One region of the Mesorhizobium sp. M0848 genome, then DNA from elsewhere that is predicted to be linked to it. Evidence: predicted binding sites of a transcription regulator. Region 1 holds the regulator's gene; the other holds the start of a gene.

What was found. Region 1 encodes LexA, which represses DNA repair genes until DNA is damaged. Its sites were predicted from a motif close to TGTTCNNNNTGTGTTCNG; they were not measured.
Region 2: a site for LexA is predicted at 2,105-2,122, ahead of NKH95_RS03260 (PA0069 family radical SAM protein). Genes of this name have one in related genera too.

The regions. Positions count from the first base shown of each region.
Region 1 is NZ_JAMYOM010000013.1:91,056-98,925, forward strand. It holds gene gltA (citrate synthase) at 1-921, opposite strand, end outside; gene gltX (glutamate--tRNA ligase) at 1,107-2,531, opposite strand; gene NKH95_RS16760 (ComEC/Rec2 family competence protein) at 2,633-5,083, shown strand; gene lexA (transcriptional repressor LexA) at 5,077-5,817, opposite strand; gene kynU (kynureninase) at 6,229-7,476, opposite strand; gene kynA (tryptophan 2,3-dioxygenase) at 7,556-7,870, opposite strand, start outside.
Region 2 is NZ_JAMYOM010000002.1:290,122-297,991, forward strand. It holds gene rnhB (ribonuclease HII) at 29-724, opposite strand; gene NKH95_RS03260 (PA0069 family radical SAM protein) at 876-2,030, opposite strand; gene NKH95_RS03265 (glycosyltransferase) at 2,180-2,704, shown strand; gene NKH95_RS03270 (hypothetical protein) at 2,848-3,822, shown strand; gene NKH95_RS03275 (GFA family protein) at 3,830-4,252, opposite strand; gene moaB (molybdenum cofactor biosynthesis protein B) at 4,390-4,944, opposite strand; gene NKH95_RS03285 (4-(cytidine 5'-diphospho)-2-C-methyl-D-erythritol kinase) at 4,931-5,830, opposite strand; gene NKH95_RS03290 (membrane protein) at 5,851-6,036, opposite strand; gene NKH95_RS03295 (S49 family peptidase) at 6,165-7,028, opposite strand; gene NKH95_RS03300 (tRNA1(Val) (adenine(37)-N6)-methyltransferase) at 7,108-7,870, opposite strand, start outside.

The DNA.
Region 1 (7,870 bases):
GTCCTTGGCGCGGGCGATGAATTCGGGGATATGATCGACATGGCCGATCTCGCCAAGCATGTTGAGCGCCGCTTCATTGGCGCCGCCATGCGCCGGTCCCCACAGGCAGGCTATACCGGCGGCGATGCACGCAAACGGGTTGGCGCCCGACGAGCCGGCGAGACGAACGGTCGAGGTCGAGGCGTTCTGCTCGTGGTCGGCGTGCAAAATGAAGATGCGCTCCATGGCGCGCGCCAGCACCGGGTTGATCTTGTATTCCTCGCACGGCACGGCAAAGCACATGTGCAGGAAGTTGGCGGCGAAGTTGAGCTCGTTCTTCGGGTAAATGAACGGCTGGCCGATGTGGTATTTGTAGGCCATCGCCGCGATCGTCGGCATCTTGGCGATCAGCCGCATGGAGGCAACCATGCGCTGGTAGGGGTCGGAGATGTCGGTGGAGTCGTGGTAGAAGGCCGACAGCGCGCCGACCACGCCGCACATCACCGCCATCGGATGCGCGTCGCGGCGGAAGCCGGTGAAAAAGCGCGACATCTGCTCATGCACCATGGTGTGGCGCGTCACGCGATAGTCGAAGTCGTCCTTCTGCGCCTTGGTCGGCAATTCACCGTAGAGCAGGAGATAGCAGACCTCGAGGAAATCGCCATGTTCGGCCAACTGGTCGATCGGATAGCCGCGGTGCAGGAGGATGCCGGCGTCGCCGTCGATGAAGGTGATTTCGGACTCGCAGCTTGCCGTCGAGGTGAAGCCGGGATCGTAAGTGAAGGCGCCGGTGGTTGAGTAGAGCGAGGCGATATCGATGACATCAGGCCCGACCGAACCACTTCGCACCTTGAATTCATGGGTCTTGCCGGCGAATGCAAGCGTTGCCGTGGCCTCCTGGGTCTTGCCGCCCAAATCCATTTTTTTCGCAGCTTCGGTCATTGCAAACTCCTTCTTGTTTCCTCATGCCGGCAAAGGCAAAATTCTGCAGAGCGACACGTCGAAAATCACCGCAATGCGCGTATTCGCCACCGCATCTCAGGAGGTGCGTGCCAGATTGGGCCAAGGCCTAATGTTGCACTGCGAAACCCGCCTTTCAATGCCAATCTTCTTGGGCCAGTTTGCTCCTAATCGATTTGATCTGAGATGCGCGCCAGGCTTTCCTCGCGGCCGAGCACGGCGAGCACATCGAACACGCCCGGCGAGGTGCTTTTGCCGGTCAACGCAGCGCGCAAAGGCTGGGCCACCGCGCCGAGCTTGTGACTGCCGGCCGCTGCCACCTCGCGGATCGCCGCCTCCGCCGAGGCGGCTGTCCAGTCACCCGCAAGCCCGTTCAAAGCTTCGTGAGCACTGCGCAGGATCTTGCGGGCATCGTCGGTAAGCAGAAGGGCCGCCTTGTCGTCGATCGGCAGGGGGCGCGTGGCGAACAGGAAGGCCGCGCCATCGACGAGCTCGACCAGTGTCTTGGCGCGCTCCTTCAGGCCCGGAAGCGCTGCCAGCAACTGCGCCTTGGTGCTGTCGTTCAGGCGCGCGGCGATCGCCGGGCCACCTTCGAGATAGGGCAGGGTGGCGATGAAGATGTCGAACAGTTCGGCATCGCTCATGCGGCGCATATGCGCGCCGTTGATCGCCTCCAGCTTGGCGAAGTCGAAGCGCGCCGCGCCCTTGTTGACATCGCCGATGTCGAACCACGAGATCATATCCTTGATCGACATGATCTCGTCGTCGCCATGGCTCCAGCCAAGGCGCGCCAGGTAGTTGAGCAGCGCCTCCGGCAGGTAGCCCATGGCGCGATAGGCCTCGACGCCAAGCGCGCCGTGCCGCTTCGACAGCTTGGCGCCATCGGCGCCGTGGATCAGGGGGATATGCGACATGGACGGCACGTCCCAGCCCATGGCGTTGTAGATCACGGTCTGGCGAGCGGCATTGGTCAGATGATCGTCGCCGCGAATGATATGGGTGACGCCCATATCATGATCATCGACGACGACGGCATGCATGTAAGTGGGATTGCCGTCAGAACGCAGGATGATGAAGTCATCGAGATCCTTGTTGGGAAAGCGCACCTCGCCCTGGACACGGTCATGGACGATGGTCTCGCCTTCGGTCGGCGCCTTGATGCGGATGGCGCCCTTGACGCCTGCGGGCGCCTCAGAGGGGTCGCGGTCGCGCCAGCGGCCGTCATAGCGGGGCGGCAGCCCCTTGGCTCTGGCAGCCTCGCGCATGGCCTCCAGTTCGGCTGGCGTGGCATAGCAATAATAGGCCATGCCCATGCGCACGAGCTCCTCGGCCACCTCGCGGTGGCGCGGCGCACGCTCGAACTGTGACACCGGCTCGCCGTCCCAGCTCAGGCCAAGCCAGGAAAGCCCGTCGAGGATGGCAGCCGTCGCGGCTTCATTGGAGCGTTCACGGTCGGTGTCTTCGATGCGCAGCAGCATCGTGCCGCCAGTGTGCTTTGCATACAGCCAGTTGAACAGCGCCGTGCGCGCGCCGCCTATGTGCAGATAGCCGGTGGGCGAGGGGGCAAAACGGGTGACGACCTTGTCGGACATGGAACTCTCGGAAACCATCTGAAGCGGGTGCGGTTGCGCGGACTTTCGCGCGCCCGGCGTTCATGTAGCATAGGGTGTCGAGGGCGCAAGGGGCAGACCCGATGGCTGGACGAGGCTGGGGCTCGGATCAGGGCGAGGACGCTGCCATCGGCGTCAGCGAACGGTCCCTCTTTGCGCCTCTGCCATTGCCGTCGCCCCTCCTGCCGGATCCCGGCCAAGCGCCGTTACAAGCGGATGTCGCCGCCTCTGTTCCTGTTGCCGAAACCGGCAGGATCGTTCGCGTGCGCCGGCAAATCAGCCTGACATCACTGCCTCGCCTGCGCCACAGCGTGAACACGGCGGCGAGCCTGGAACTCGACCGGGGCGTGGCCTTCCTGCTGGTGCCGGTCTGCCTGGCGATCGGAGCGATCGGCTATTTTTCGCTGACGGCTGAACCCGACTTTGCGAGACCTGTCGCGGTTGTCATTCTGACGGGGATCTGTGCGCTGGTCTCGCGCTCATGGCCAAAGACCCATCTGTGTTTCATGGCGGCACTTTTGTGCGCCCTAGGACTGCTTGCTGCCAAGGTCGAGACGTGGCGTGCGGGCACACAAATGTTGGGCTCGGAAATTTCGACGCAAGTCACCGGCCGCGTCGTCTCGCTCGACCGGATGGAAACCGGCCGTATCCGGCTGACCATCGACGTGACATCGACCGCAAGACCGAAACTGCGCTATGCGCCGGAACGGGTGCGGCTTTCGGCACGCAAGATCCCGGCTGACGTGACCGCCGGCTCCCTCATCACCGGATATGCCAAGCTCTTGCCGCCGACCGGGCCGGTGCGGCCGGACAGCTATGACTTCTCCTTCGACAGCTACTTTGCCGGCATCGGTGGCAGCGGGTTCTTTCTCGGCAATCCAAAGCTTGTCGTCAACGATGACGGCGACATGCCGCTGCCGGCCCGAATTTCCTCTAGCGTGGAAAATGCCCGTGAAGGCATCGCCGACCATATCAGGGCGAGCGTCGGCGGCGCCGAAGGCGAGATCGCCGCGGCGCTGATCGTCGGCGTGCGCGCCGGCATTCCCGATGAGATCAATGAGGCGATGCGACGTACCGGCATCTACCACATCATCTCCATTTCGGGACTGCATATGGCGCTGGTCGCGGGCACCATCATGGGATTGCTGCGCGGCGCCTTCGCCTTGTTTCCCGACTTTTCCGCGCGTCGCCCGGTCAAGAAGTATGCCGCTGCCGCCGCGCTGTTCTCGATCGCGGCCTATCTCATCATCTCTGGAGTCGTCGTTGCCGCCGAGCGCAGCTTCATCATGCTGGCGGTGATGCTGATTGCCGTGCTGTTCGATCGAGCAGCACTCACCATGCGCAATCTGGCGATCTCGGCGATCGCCGTCATCGTGGTGTCGCCGCATGAGGTGGTCGGCCCGAGTTTTCAGATGTCGTTCGCCGCGACCGCGGCTCTGGTCGGCGCCTATGCCGGCTGGGCGGATCACCGCGCGGGAAAAGCAAGACCGCCGCCGCCAAAGCGATCCGTGCCCGGTTTCCTGACGCGAAAATTCCTGCTGGCGGCAACCGGCCTTGCCATGACCTCGATCATCGCGGGAAGCGCGACGACGCTGTTTGCCATCTGGCATTTTCAGCGTGTCTCGCCGCTCAGCCTGTTTGCCAATCTCGCGGTAATGCCGATCGTCACCGTCGTCATGTTCCTGGCCGTCGCCAGCGCGCTGTTGATGCCTTTCGGATTGGATTGGCCGGCTCTCTACCTGATGGGTAAGGGCCTGACGATGATGATCGCCATATCAGGCTGGATCTCCGAGCGTTCGCCTGTCGATGGGGTCGGGCTGATTTCGCAGCAGTCGGTCCTGTTGGTGGCAATTGCCCTGGTCATCGCGACAATGGCGACAACTTGGCTGCGGCTCGCTGCTCTGCCATTCGCGCTGGCAGGCTTGCTGACCGTCTCGGATACGCGCACGCCGGATGTGCTAATCTCGGAAGACGCCCGGCTGGTGGCGTTGCCGATCGGTGGCGGCGAGCTTGCCGTCAGCCGGGAACGGCCGAACGAATTCACCGTCGACAACTGGAAACGCGCCCTGACATCAGAAACCATCGTCGTGCCAGAGGTGTTCGACAACAGCGATGGGCAATTCGATGTCGCGGATGCCGTTGATCTGCCGCTGGGATCGCCGTTCTATTGCTCCTCAGGCGTTTGCGTGGCCAGGCACATGTCCGGTGCGATCATTGCCTATGTCGAGGACCGCAAGGACGCCTGGAAAGCCTGCGGCTTCGCCGAGCTGATCGTCATCAATGACGCCACCGCGTATGACGCCTGTCACAATCCGCTGGTTCTCGTCATCACCAAGCGGCAACTGGCTCGCAAAGGCAGTGCCGCGGTCTTCTTCGATCGCCAATCGGCGACCACGCCGGCGACGATCAGCTTCGCGGTGGACAGCCCATATCGGCCCTGGCACACGCAACGCAAATACTCTCGTGAGGCAAGGGGGCTGGCACCCTTCAAGAAACCGGAGAAGCCAGCGGCCAACCCACAGCCGCCTCAGTAGCGGCGGATCAGGCCGACGAGCTTGCCTTGCACCTTGACCCTGTCCGGGCCGAAAATACGGGTTTCATAGGCCGGATTGGCGGCTTCGAGAGCAATCGAAGCGCCCTTGCGGCGGAACCGCTTCAGCGTCGCTTCCTCTTCATCGACCAGCGCCACGATGATCTCGCCGGGGCTCGCCGTGTCGGCATTGCGGATGATGACGGTGTCGCCGTCGAAGATACCGGCCTCGATCATCGAGTCTCCCTTGACCTCCAGCGCATAGTGGGCGCCGCCCATGATCATGTCCGGCGGCACCGAGATCGAATGCGTCTGATGCTGGATGGCATCGATCGGCACACCGGCGGCGATACGGCCCATGACCGGGATCGACACGGCGGAGACCGCATCGTCATCATTGCCGGGCGAGGGCATCCGCGAAGGCGCCGGCTTGATCTGCCGGCCAAGGGCGCCACCCTGACCGAGACTGCCCTGGATGACGCTTGGCGAAAACTTCTTTGCCGCGTTGAGACCGGGCGCGATCGAGTCCGGCAATCGCAGCACTTCCAGCGCGCGTGCCCGGTTGGGCAACCGGCGAATAAAGCCGCGCTCCTCAAGTGCGGTGATCAGCCGATGAATCCCGGATTTGGAGGCAAGGTCAAGCGCCTCCTTCATCTCGTCGAAGGATGGCGGAATGCCGCTCTCCTTCAGGCGTTCATGGATGAACATCAGCAGTTCATGTTGCTTGCGCGTCAGCATGGCGGCCCCCAGGTTACCTGAAACCAGAATCGAAAAACAAACCCAGAACAAACCCTATCTGTTCCAGTTGTGTTCTGCAACCGTTTAAAGTTTAATGAATTTGTTAAGGCTGCTGAAATTATTTGGCGCTTGCCAGCGGGTCGCGATCAACAGGCGCTAGGCACGGCGATGCGCCTGTTCCCATTGAAATTATTATGGTTAATGACCTGTGGCTCATCCTCGACCCAAGGCTTGGCATTATCAGTCTATCGACCTCCACAAAGGACGATATCAATCTTCGGGACGTTCGTTTGCCGTGAACGAAACGGAGCCAAAACGCCAACGTCTGTTGGCATTTGTGGCTGGAAATTCAGCCCTCCGTCATCTGCCAGGCAGTGAGGGCGGCGGCGGTGGATCGCGGGGATCGTTGCGTCAGGTAACGGCTTCCTTGACCGCGAAACGGCGGTCCTTCCATGCGCCCGTGCGCAGAATATCCTCCAGCACCTCAACCGCCAGCCACACATCCTTGTAGCCGACATAGAGCGGCGTGAAGCCGAAACGGATGGTCGATGGCGCACGAAAATCACCGATGACGCCGCGCTCGATCAGCGCCCGCATGATTTGATAGCCGTGATCGTGAAGGAACGACACCTGGCTGCCGCGCCTGGTCGCGTCGCGGGTGGTCTCCAGCGTGAGACCGTAGGCGCCGCACCTGGCTTCGACGAGCTGGATGAACAGTTCTGTCAACGCGACACTCTTCTTTCGCAATGCCGCCATGTCGACGTCATTCCAGATGGCAAGCGCGCCTTTGAGCGCCCGCATCGACAGGATCGGCTGAGTGCCGCACAAAAAGCGGCGGATGCCGGTGCCGGCAACATAACCCCGTTCGAAGGCAAAGGGCCGCGCATGGCCCCACCAGCCGCTGAGCGGCTGGCTGATATCGCCGTGGTGGCGCTGCGCGGCATAGATGAAGGCCGGTGCGCCCGGACCGCCGTTGAGGTACTTGTAGGTGCAGCCGATGGCGAAATCGGCATTTGCGTGATCGAGCTCGACGGGCAGGGCGCCGGCGGTGTGGCAAAGATCCCAGACGATCAGCGCTCCGGCCGCATGAGCTTTGCGCGTCAGCGCCGCCATGTCGCGCAGTTCACCCGATTTGTAATTGACGTGATTGACCAGCACCACCGCGACGTTTTCGTCGATCAGCTCTTCGATGGTCGGCGCGTCGACACCCGCGAGGCGCAGCAGGACGCCATCCCGGGTCGAGGCCACGCCTTCGGCGATGTACAGGTCGGTGGGAAAACTGTCACCTTCGGCGACGATGGCCGACCGGCCGGGCCGCATCTCCATCGCCGCGTGCAGCACCTTGTAGATGTTGGTCGATGTCGTGTCGCAGACAACGGTCTGGCCGGCCGCGGCTCCTATCAGGCGTCCGAGCTGGTCGCCGAGTTCGATTGGCATCTCGAACCATCCGGCCGTGTTCCAAGCTCGGATGAGATCCTGGGCCCATTCTTGGGTCGCCGCCTGCTGCAGCTCGCTGAAAACGGCATGAGACGCTGCCCCCAGTGAATTGCCGTCGAGATAGATCATCCCCTCCGGCAGAATGAAACGGTCGCGCATGGCCCGCAGCGGATCCGTGGCATCCATCGCTTCGACTGCGGCGAGATCAGGAATTCCACTCATGGTCGGTCAGTCCCCGGTTGTTCGCGAAGGGTTTTCCGCCACAGCGCGTCCCCTCGGTGTGCCTGTTTTCATTTCGACGTCAGAGCCGGGTGCGGACCGTCCACAGCTCCGGGAACAGCACGACCTCGAGCATTTTCTTCAGATACGAAGCACCCGACGTGCCGCCGGTGCCGCGTTTCAGGCCGATGATGCGCTCCACCGTGGTGACGTGGTTGAAGCGCCAGCGGCGGAAGTAGTCCTCGAAGTCGACCAGCTTCTCGGCCAGTTCGTAGAACATCCAGTAGCGCTGCGGATCGCGGTAGATGGTCTGCCAGGCGACCAGCACCTCTTCATTCTCGGTTCGCGTCTCACGCCAGTCCGTGCGCCTGGCATCGGCACCGATGTCGAATCCGTT
Region 2 (7,870 bases), on a different contig from region 1:
GAGATTGGCTTGTCGCCGCCGCCGTTGTTCAATCCAGCCCAGCAAAGCTCTCTTCTTCAACCACTTCAGCGCCACCCAGCCTGAACGGCGAAAACGATACGCGATGCAGCCGCGCCACCGGGCCATGCGCTTCGATCGCGGTGCGATGGCGAACCGTGGCGTAGCCCATGTGGACTTCGAACCCGTAGCGGTCGTGATGATTGCCGCAGCCGCACATCATGCGGTCACGCATCACCTTGGCGACGATCGAGGCGGCAGCGATCGATTGCGAACGCTGGTCGCCCTTGATCAGCGCGCGCCCTTCACAAGGCAGCCCCGGCGGCACGTCGCGTCCATCAGCGAGGGCTAGTTTCGGTCGGACCGACAGTCCGACAAGGGCGCGCCGCATGGCTTCCAGGCTTGCCTTGAGGATGTTGCTGCCGTCGATGCCCTCGGCACTGATTGAGGCCATCGAGACCGCCTGCGCGGAGCCAAGAATTCGCAGGAACAAGGCCTCACGCTGCAAATGGCTGAGGCGTTTGGAATCGTCGAGGCCGTCCGGAATGTTGGCGGGATCGAGCACCACGGCCGCGGCGACCACCGGCCCGGCCAGGGGGCCACGGCCGGCCTCGTCCATCCCGGCGACCGGCCACAGGCCCTCCGCCATCGCCTTCGTCTCGAAGGAGAAGTCAGGCTTCTCGATGATCTCAAAGAGAGGCGGAGAATCAGAACGCGCGCGAGCCATGTTGCGGCGAGGTTCGCATCGGCTCTGATTCTCCGCAAGTCCCTCCGGGTCGGGTGGGGCGCCGGACCGGGAGGGCACCGTCTGCAGGCCGGGGCAGGCCGGACGGGATTCTGGTGCCGCGACGGATCAAACCATCGCGACGAATTGTCTCTCAAAGCAGCGTCAGCTGCACCTGATCTTTCCCGGCGGCAACGAACTGGTCGGTTCGCAACGTGCGCCGTTCGGCATTGAGGCCGAGCCGCTTGGCTGTGATCTCGAAGCGCCGGCCGATCTGCCAGGCGTAGGGACCGGCGCCCTTCATGCGCTTGCCCCATTCCGAATCGTAGTCCTTGCCGTCGCGCATCGAGCGGACCAGCGACATCACATGGCGGTAGCGGTCGGGATAATGGCGCAGCAGCCAATCCTTGAAGATCGGGCTGACCTCCAGCGGCAGGCGCAGGATCACGTAGCCCGCTTCGCGCGCGCCGGCCGCACGTGCGGAATCGAGGATGCGTTCCATCTCCGGATCGGTCAGGCCCGGAATGATAGGAGCCACCATGACCGACGCCGGAATGCCGGCATCGGAAAGCTGCCGGATCGCTTCCAGCCGCTTGGTCGGTGTCGACGCGCGCGGCTCCATGGTGCGCGCCAGCATACGGTCGAGCGTCGTCACCGACAGCGCCACCTTGGCGAGCCCGCGTTCGGCCATGCGTGACAGGATATCGATATCGCGCGTCACCAGAGCGGACTTTGTCACGATGCCGACTGGATGGCCGCGCGCTTCCAGCACTTCGAGAATTTCGCGCATGATCCGGTATTGCTTCTCGATCGGCTGGTAGGGGTCGGTGTTGGTGCCGATGGCGATGGTGCGCGGCTGGTAGCTGTCTTTCGAAAGCTCCTTGTCAAGCAAGCGCGCCGCATCAGGCTTGGCGAACAACTTCGATTCGAAATCCAGACCCGGCGACAGGCCCATGAACGCGTGCGTCGGGCGGGCAAAGCAATAGACGCAGCCATGCTCGCAGCCGCGATAGGGGTTGATGGAACGGTCGAAGGAAATGTCGGGCGATTCGTTGCGGGTGATGATTGTGCGCGGCTTCTCGACCTGCACTTCGGTCTTGAAGGGCGGCAGTTCCTCCAGCGAATTCCAGCCATCGTCGAACACGTGCCGGCTGACCGGCTCGAACCGGCCGGACGGATTGATACCCGCTGACCTGCCGCGGTTGCGGTCCGGGCGGACACGCATGCCGCTCTGCTCGACCATCGCGTTGGCCATCTCGGCTCTTCCTGCTCCGAAAGCTGCAATGTCGGCGCGCACGATCTGTTCCATTTTCGCCCGCTCCCAGGGACTGTCCATGTTGTGTCGAATCGCTCTGCTCATGAAACTATTCCTATTTCGTTGATAAGAACAAAGCAAGAACTTTCTATGGTGCGATGCAAAACTGGCGCTGTCGGGCGCTTTCCGCTATTCGGCTAAGGATGCTCAGTGTTCTCATCGAAACCCGCAACGACGAGGAGGGCCTCGCCCGCACGCTCGCCTCGCTGATTGGCGGCGCGGTCGAAGGCGTGGTGCGTGAAGTCATCGTCTGCGACACAGGCTCTACCGACCAGACGCATCATGTGGCCGAGCATGCCGGCTGTCAGTACGTGACGGGCGGTGTCGCTGCCGGCATCCGCCAGGCCAAGGGGGATTGGTTGCTGGTCCTGGAGCCGGGCGCGCGGCTGGTGGAGGGCTGGATCGATGAAGTTGTCGCCCATACGGCCAGGCAGACCATGGCGGCACGGTTTTCGCGCACGCGAGCCAGTCGCACGCCATTCCTGGCCCGGGTCTTTTCGGGAAACCGCGCCTTGGCCGACGGATTGCTGATCAGCAAGCGTCAGGCGGCGGCCGCGGCCAAGAGTGCCGGCAGTGCCGAGGCCATCGCCCGCGGCCTCGCGACGAAGCGGCTCGACGCCGAAATCTGGATGGCGCCGGCCAAGCAGGAGCGCCGCCCCTCGACGTGATTTTTTGCAGTTGCTCAGGTCATTGTGCATTGCACAAAGTTTGACGCGGGGTTAGCTTCCGTTCAAGCGGGAATTGGGTTTGGGTCATGCCGAGAGGCGAGCACCGATGCGGCATCGGTGGTGCTCTCATAGCCGAGGACCCAATGAAGCTTTCAACCCCCGACACATCCGGCGCGGCCAGTCTCGAGGCCATTGCGCGCAACGGCAGCCTGCTGCGGCGCATCGCCGTGCGTATTCCAACCTATCTGACGGACCTGCGTGAGAACCCTGCCTGGCTGCCGATGTTCGTGTTGGCGCGCACCATGCCCGGACGCCGCATGCATTGGCTCGGCGCAAAGCGCGCCCGCCCGGTCGCCAATGCCGGGGATACGATGTTTGCCGGTGTCGAACGGGGAGCGGTCGTCGATGCGTTGCGCTCCGACGGGCTGTTCTCAGGCCTGGTCCTGCCGCCTGATATCCATGAAGAGATCGCCGACTTCGCCGGGCGCACGCCTTGCTTCGGCAATTTCGACCGCCGTCTCGAATTCATGCCGGGGGAACATGCCGAGGCCGAGAAACGCCTTGGCCGCTCGCTGCTTAGCGGGCATTTTTTCGAGCGCATCCTCGACTGCCCGGCGGCGCTTGCCATCCAGCGCGATCCGCTGCTTCTGGATATTGCCGCGCACTATCTCGGCGGCCAGGCGAAACTGATCACGACGCGGGTCTGGTGGAGTTTTCCCACAGGTGCCGCTTCGGATGCCGACAAGAACCTCGCCTCGCTCGGCAAGTATCATTTTGACCTCGACGACTGGCGCATGCTGAAATTCTTCTTCTACCTCAAGCCGGTCGACGCCGACACCGGTCCGCATGTCTATGTCAGGGGCAGCCACAAGCGCCGCAGCCTCAAGCATCAGCTTACCCTTCTGGTCGGCCATCCCGCGCAACAGGTTCTGGATGTCTATGGCGAGCAGAGCCCGGTTACGCTGACCGGCGAGGCCGGTCTCGGCTTCGTCGAGGACCCCTTTGGCTTTCATATGGGCACCGTGCCGGCACGCACGCCGCGACTGATGATGGAAGTCGGCTTCGGCGTATCGCCGCCGTCGCGCCGACGGTTTCATGGCGAGCCGGTCATCCGCTGAGAGCTGCCTATCCGAAGCTCATCTCGACAGGCGTCCAGTGAGCGCGGCGCCTGGCTTGGCGCTGTGCCCGGCTTTCGGCATCGAAGTCGACACGAGCCGGCTCCTGATTGAACCGCTCTCGGTCGTCCAGGGCGTTGATGATGACGATCGCCCTTGCGTCATCCTCTCCGGCGATTGCGGCGACATAGACGCCGCAATCCCGGCAGATCAAATAGTCGGCCGTCCTCAGCCCGAACTGATATTTTCGCAATCGCGCCTCATCCTTGACCGAGATGGTCAGTCTGCCGTCCGGATCGGCAATGGCGCGCGAACCATGTCTGACACAGAACGAGCATTGGCAGGCGCGAACTTCGATTTGCGATGGGTCGAGTTCGGTTGAAAATGCAAGGCGTATGTTGCCGCAATGGCATCCGCCGGTATGCGTGGTCATGGTTCTGCCTTGTCGTGATGGCGATGATCGCCTTCAGGCAAGGTACTTTTCCGAGGTTCGGTTTGGAATGGTGTTTCGAAGGCACCGGTGCTGTTCTGCCTGCAAAAGCGGCGTGGAACCGACGCTTTGCCTGGCTTTTACGAAGCCGATTTGCCGCGCCGTAAATGCTCGTCCAGGCGCGGCATGATCTCGACGAAGTTGCACGGCATGTGCCGGTAGTCGAGCTGCGCTTTCAGGATGCCGTCCCACGCGTCCTTGCAGGCGCCTGGCGAACCCGGCAGCACGAAGACGAAGGTGGCGTTGACGACGCCGCCGGTCGCCCGACTCTGGATCGTCGAGGTGCCGATCTTGTCGTAGGAAATCCGGTGGAACACTTCCGAAAAGCCATCCATGCGCTTTTCGAAGATCGGCTCCAGCGCGTCCGGCGTCACGTCACGGCCTGTGAAGCCGGTGCCGCCGGTGGTGATGACGACATCGATATTCTTGTCCTGTGACCACGCCAGAACCGTGTCGCGGATTTTCTCGCGGTCGTCGGTGACGATATTGCGGGCCGCCAGCAGATGGCCGGCCTCGGTGATGCGGTCGGCCAGCGTCTGGCCGGATTTGTCGTCGGCGAGGCTGCGCGTATCCGAAACGGTCAGCACCGCGATGCGCACGGGAATGAAGGAGCGGCTCTCGTCAATTCTGGCCATCTGCGCCCTCCGATGCGATGCTGCGCGTCGCGGCAACGAACCAGTCGGGCTGGCGGCCGCGGATTTCGGCGGCGGCGCGCTTGGCGACATTGCCGGTTTCGAACAGGCCGAAACATGTCGCGCCGGATCCCGACATCCGCGAGAACCCCGATCCGGCCTTGTTCAGCCAGGAAAGCGCCCTGCCGATTGCGGGTTGCACCTCCAGCGCCGCGGGCTCGAGATCGTTGCGGGTGATCTCCAGCCAGTTGCGCAGGCTGTGAAAATCGATGCTGCGCGGCAGCGGCGGCAAGGCCTCATTGTCGCGCCGGGAAAGCGCTGCAAAGACATCCGCCGTCGACACCGGGGTGCCTGGATTGACCAACACCAGGCCAAGCGCCGAAAAATCCGGCACCATCGACAGTTCATCGCCGATGCCACGCGCCACCAGCGGCTTTGCCGCCAAGCACATCGGCACATCGGCGCCAAGCGAGAGGCCGATCCGTGCCAGCTCGGTGCCATCGATGTCCAGGGCCCAAGTCTGCGCCAGCCCGCGCAGCACGGCTGCCGCGTCGCTCGAACCGCCGCCGACGCCGGAGGCGACCGGCAGGTTCTTTTCGAGCCGGATGGCGACCGGCGGTGTGCGCTCTTGCCCGACCGCCTGTCGCAGGGCGTCGCGCGCTTTGAGCACCAGATTGCTTGCATCGAGAGGGACGGCCGGGGCGTAACGGCCGGACACGGTAAACTCATCGCTGTCGGCGAGCCCGATTTCGACCCTGTCGCCAAACCGCGTGAACACCGCCAGGCTTTCGATCAGATGATAGCCATCAGGGCGCCTGCCGGTGACATGCAGCGCAAGATTGATTTTGGCGTGTGCGTGCCAGCTACGCGACCCGATGTCGGTGTCCACAATCGTCTGCGGGATGATGCTCAGTCCTTGGCCAGCCGGTATTCGCCGGTCTTCGGATCCTTGACCAAAGTGCCGATCGCGCCGTTGGCCGTCTGCTTTTCTGTGCGTCGCACCTTGGCGGTCACACGCTCGGCTTCCCTAATGAAGGTGCGGTAGCCGAAATAGGCGGCAACGCCAACGACGGCGAAGAAAATGATCTGCGGCATGCCAAAACTCCTCCCACGCTGGGCCGGCGAAGGCGGCCGGTCGGGTCGGTTGATGCATGTCGACCCGCTTTTGGCAACACGACATGCATGAAACTCAAGCTCTCATGCTAGACGGTTCTGCCGAGTTTTCAAAGCCCGAAGCGAGACCACAATGCGCGCTCTTCCGCCGCATCGATCACGCCGCTGGCGGCAGCGGCTACGATATCGGGCTCTGAAAAGCCCTTGCTTGAGCCGAACAGGCCGAAGCGGCTAAGAAAACCGCGCGGTGTCGTGATCAGCCTGAGCTGGGTTTTCGCCCCGAAACGGGTCTTGAGCACAGTGCGCATGTCGCCGAGCGCATCGACCAGCCCGAGTTCGAGGCCCTTGATGCCGGTCCAGAACAGGCCGGTGAACAGGTCCGGATCGTCCTTCAGTTTCGTGCCGCGCCGCTCCTTGACGAGGTCGATGAAGGTGCCGTGCACCTCGAGCTGCAGCGCTTTCAGGCGTTCAACGTCTTCCTTCTTCTCGGGCTTGAACGGATCGAGCACCGCCTTGTTCTGGCCAGCTGTGTGGACACGTCGCTCGATGCCGATCTTCTTCATCAGTTCCGGGAAGCCAAACGAAGCCGAGACCACACCGATCGACCCGACGATGGACGACGGGTCGGCGAAGATCTCGTCGCCGGCGACCGCGATCATGTAGCCGCCCGACGCCGCGACGTCCTCGACGAAGACCAGCACCTTTTTGTCCTTTTCCGTGGCCAGGTCACGGATGCGCTTGAAGATCAGCCGCGACTGCACCGGCGAGCCGCCGGGCGAATTGATCGAGATGGCGACCGCCGGCGCGTCGTAGGAAAACGCCTTCTCGATGAGGCCGGCGGTGGAGGCCAGCGACAGGCTCGGCCGAAACTGGCCACCGCCTGCCATGATGGTGCCGTGCAGCCGGATGACCGGAATGGTGACGACGGTGGAGCGCCAGGATTTCGGCAACAGGCGGTTGATGAGTCGTTTCACGAGGGCGCGGTCTCCGGTCGATAGGTTGCAGGCATGTAGGGATTTCCCGGCCAACGGCAATGTGGCCGGGCAGAATAGCTCAATCTCCGAACAGCGAGGCGAGGCCGTTGGTGATCATTTCGCTGCGCTCGTCGGGGCCGTTGCCTGATTGCGCGTGCAGCATCAGGGGCGGGCGGATGGCAAGCTTTCCCCGTGTCCCGAGCGCTGCCCGCACGACGATGCGGATCGCCGCCGCATCGGGACGAGGGTGGACGGCGAGCATCTCGGCATCGCCGAAGCGGCCGGCGATTGCATCGAGAATGGCGCCGAGCTGTTCGGGCCGGGCGATTACGGCGAGCCCGCCGCGCGGCCTGACCACCGCCGCCGCACTGCGGATCCAGCTCTCGAACACCCCGTCCTCCATGACATGGGCCTCTTTTCTGAGGCGATCGGGGGAGGCGCGGTCCCGGGGAGCGTTGAAGGGAGGGTTCATGATGACGAAGTCGAAGTCGTTGTCGGCGAGGCCGGCGGCCGCCCGCGCCCGGCCCGATACGGTGACATCGGCGACCAGCACGGATGCGCGATCGCTGAGATGGGCATTGCCGGGATGGGCAAGCGTCGCCGCCGCGAAGGCCGCCATTTCCGGCGCGCGTTCGACAAGCACCGCCTCTGCCGCCGGGCAGCGTGACAGCACCGCCAGTCCGGCAGCTCCGGCTCCGGCGCCGAAATCGGCCAGGCGCCCGCTAAAGGTCGATGGCACGGAGGCCGCCAGCATCATCGCATCCATGCCGGCGCGATGACCGCCATGTTTGGGCTGCACGAGCCAGAATCGGCCGCGATGGAAAGCGTCGACCGTATGGGCC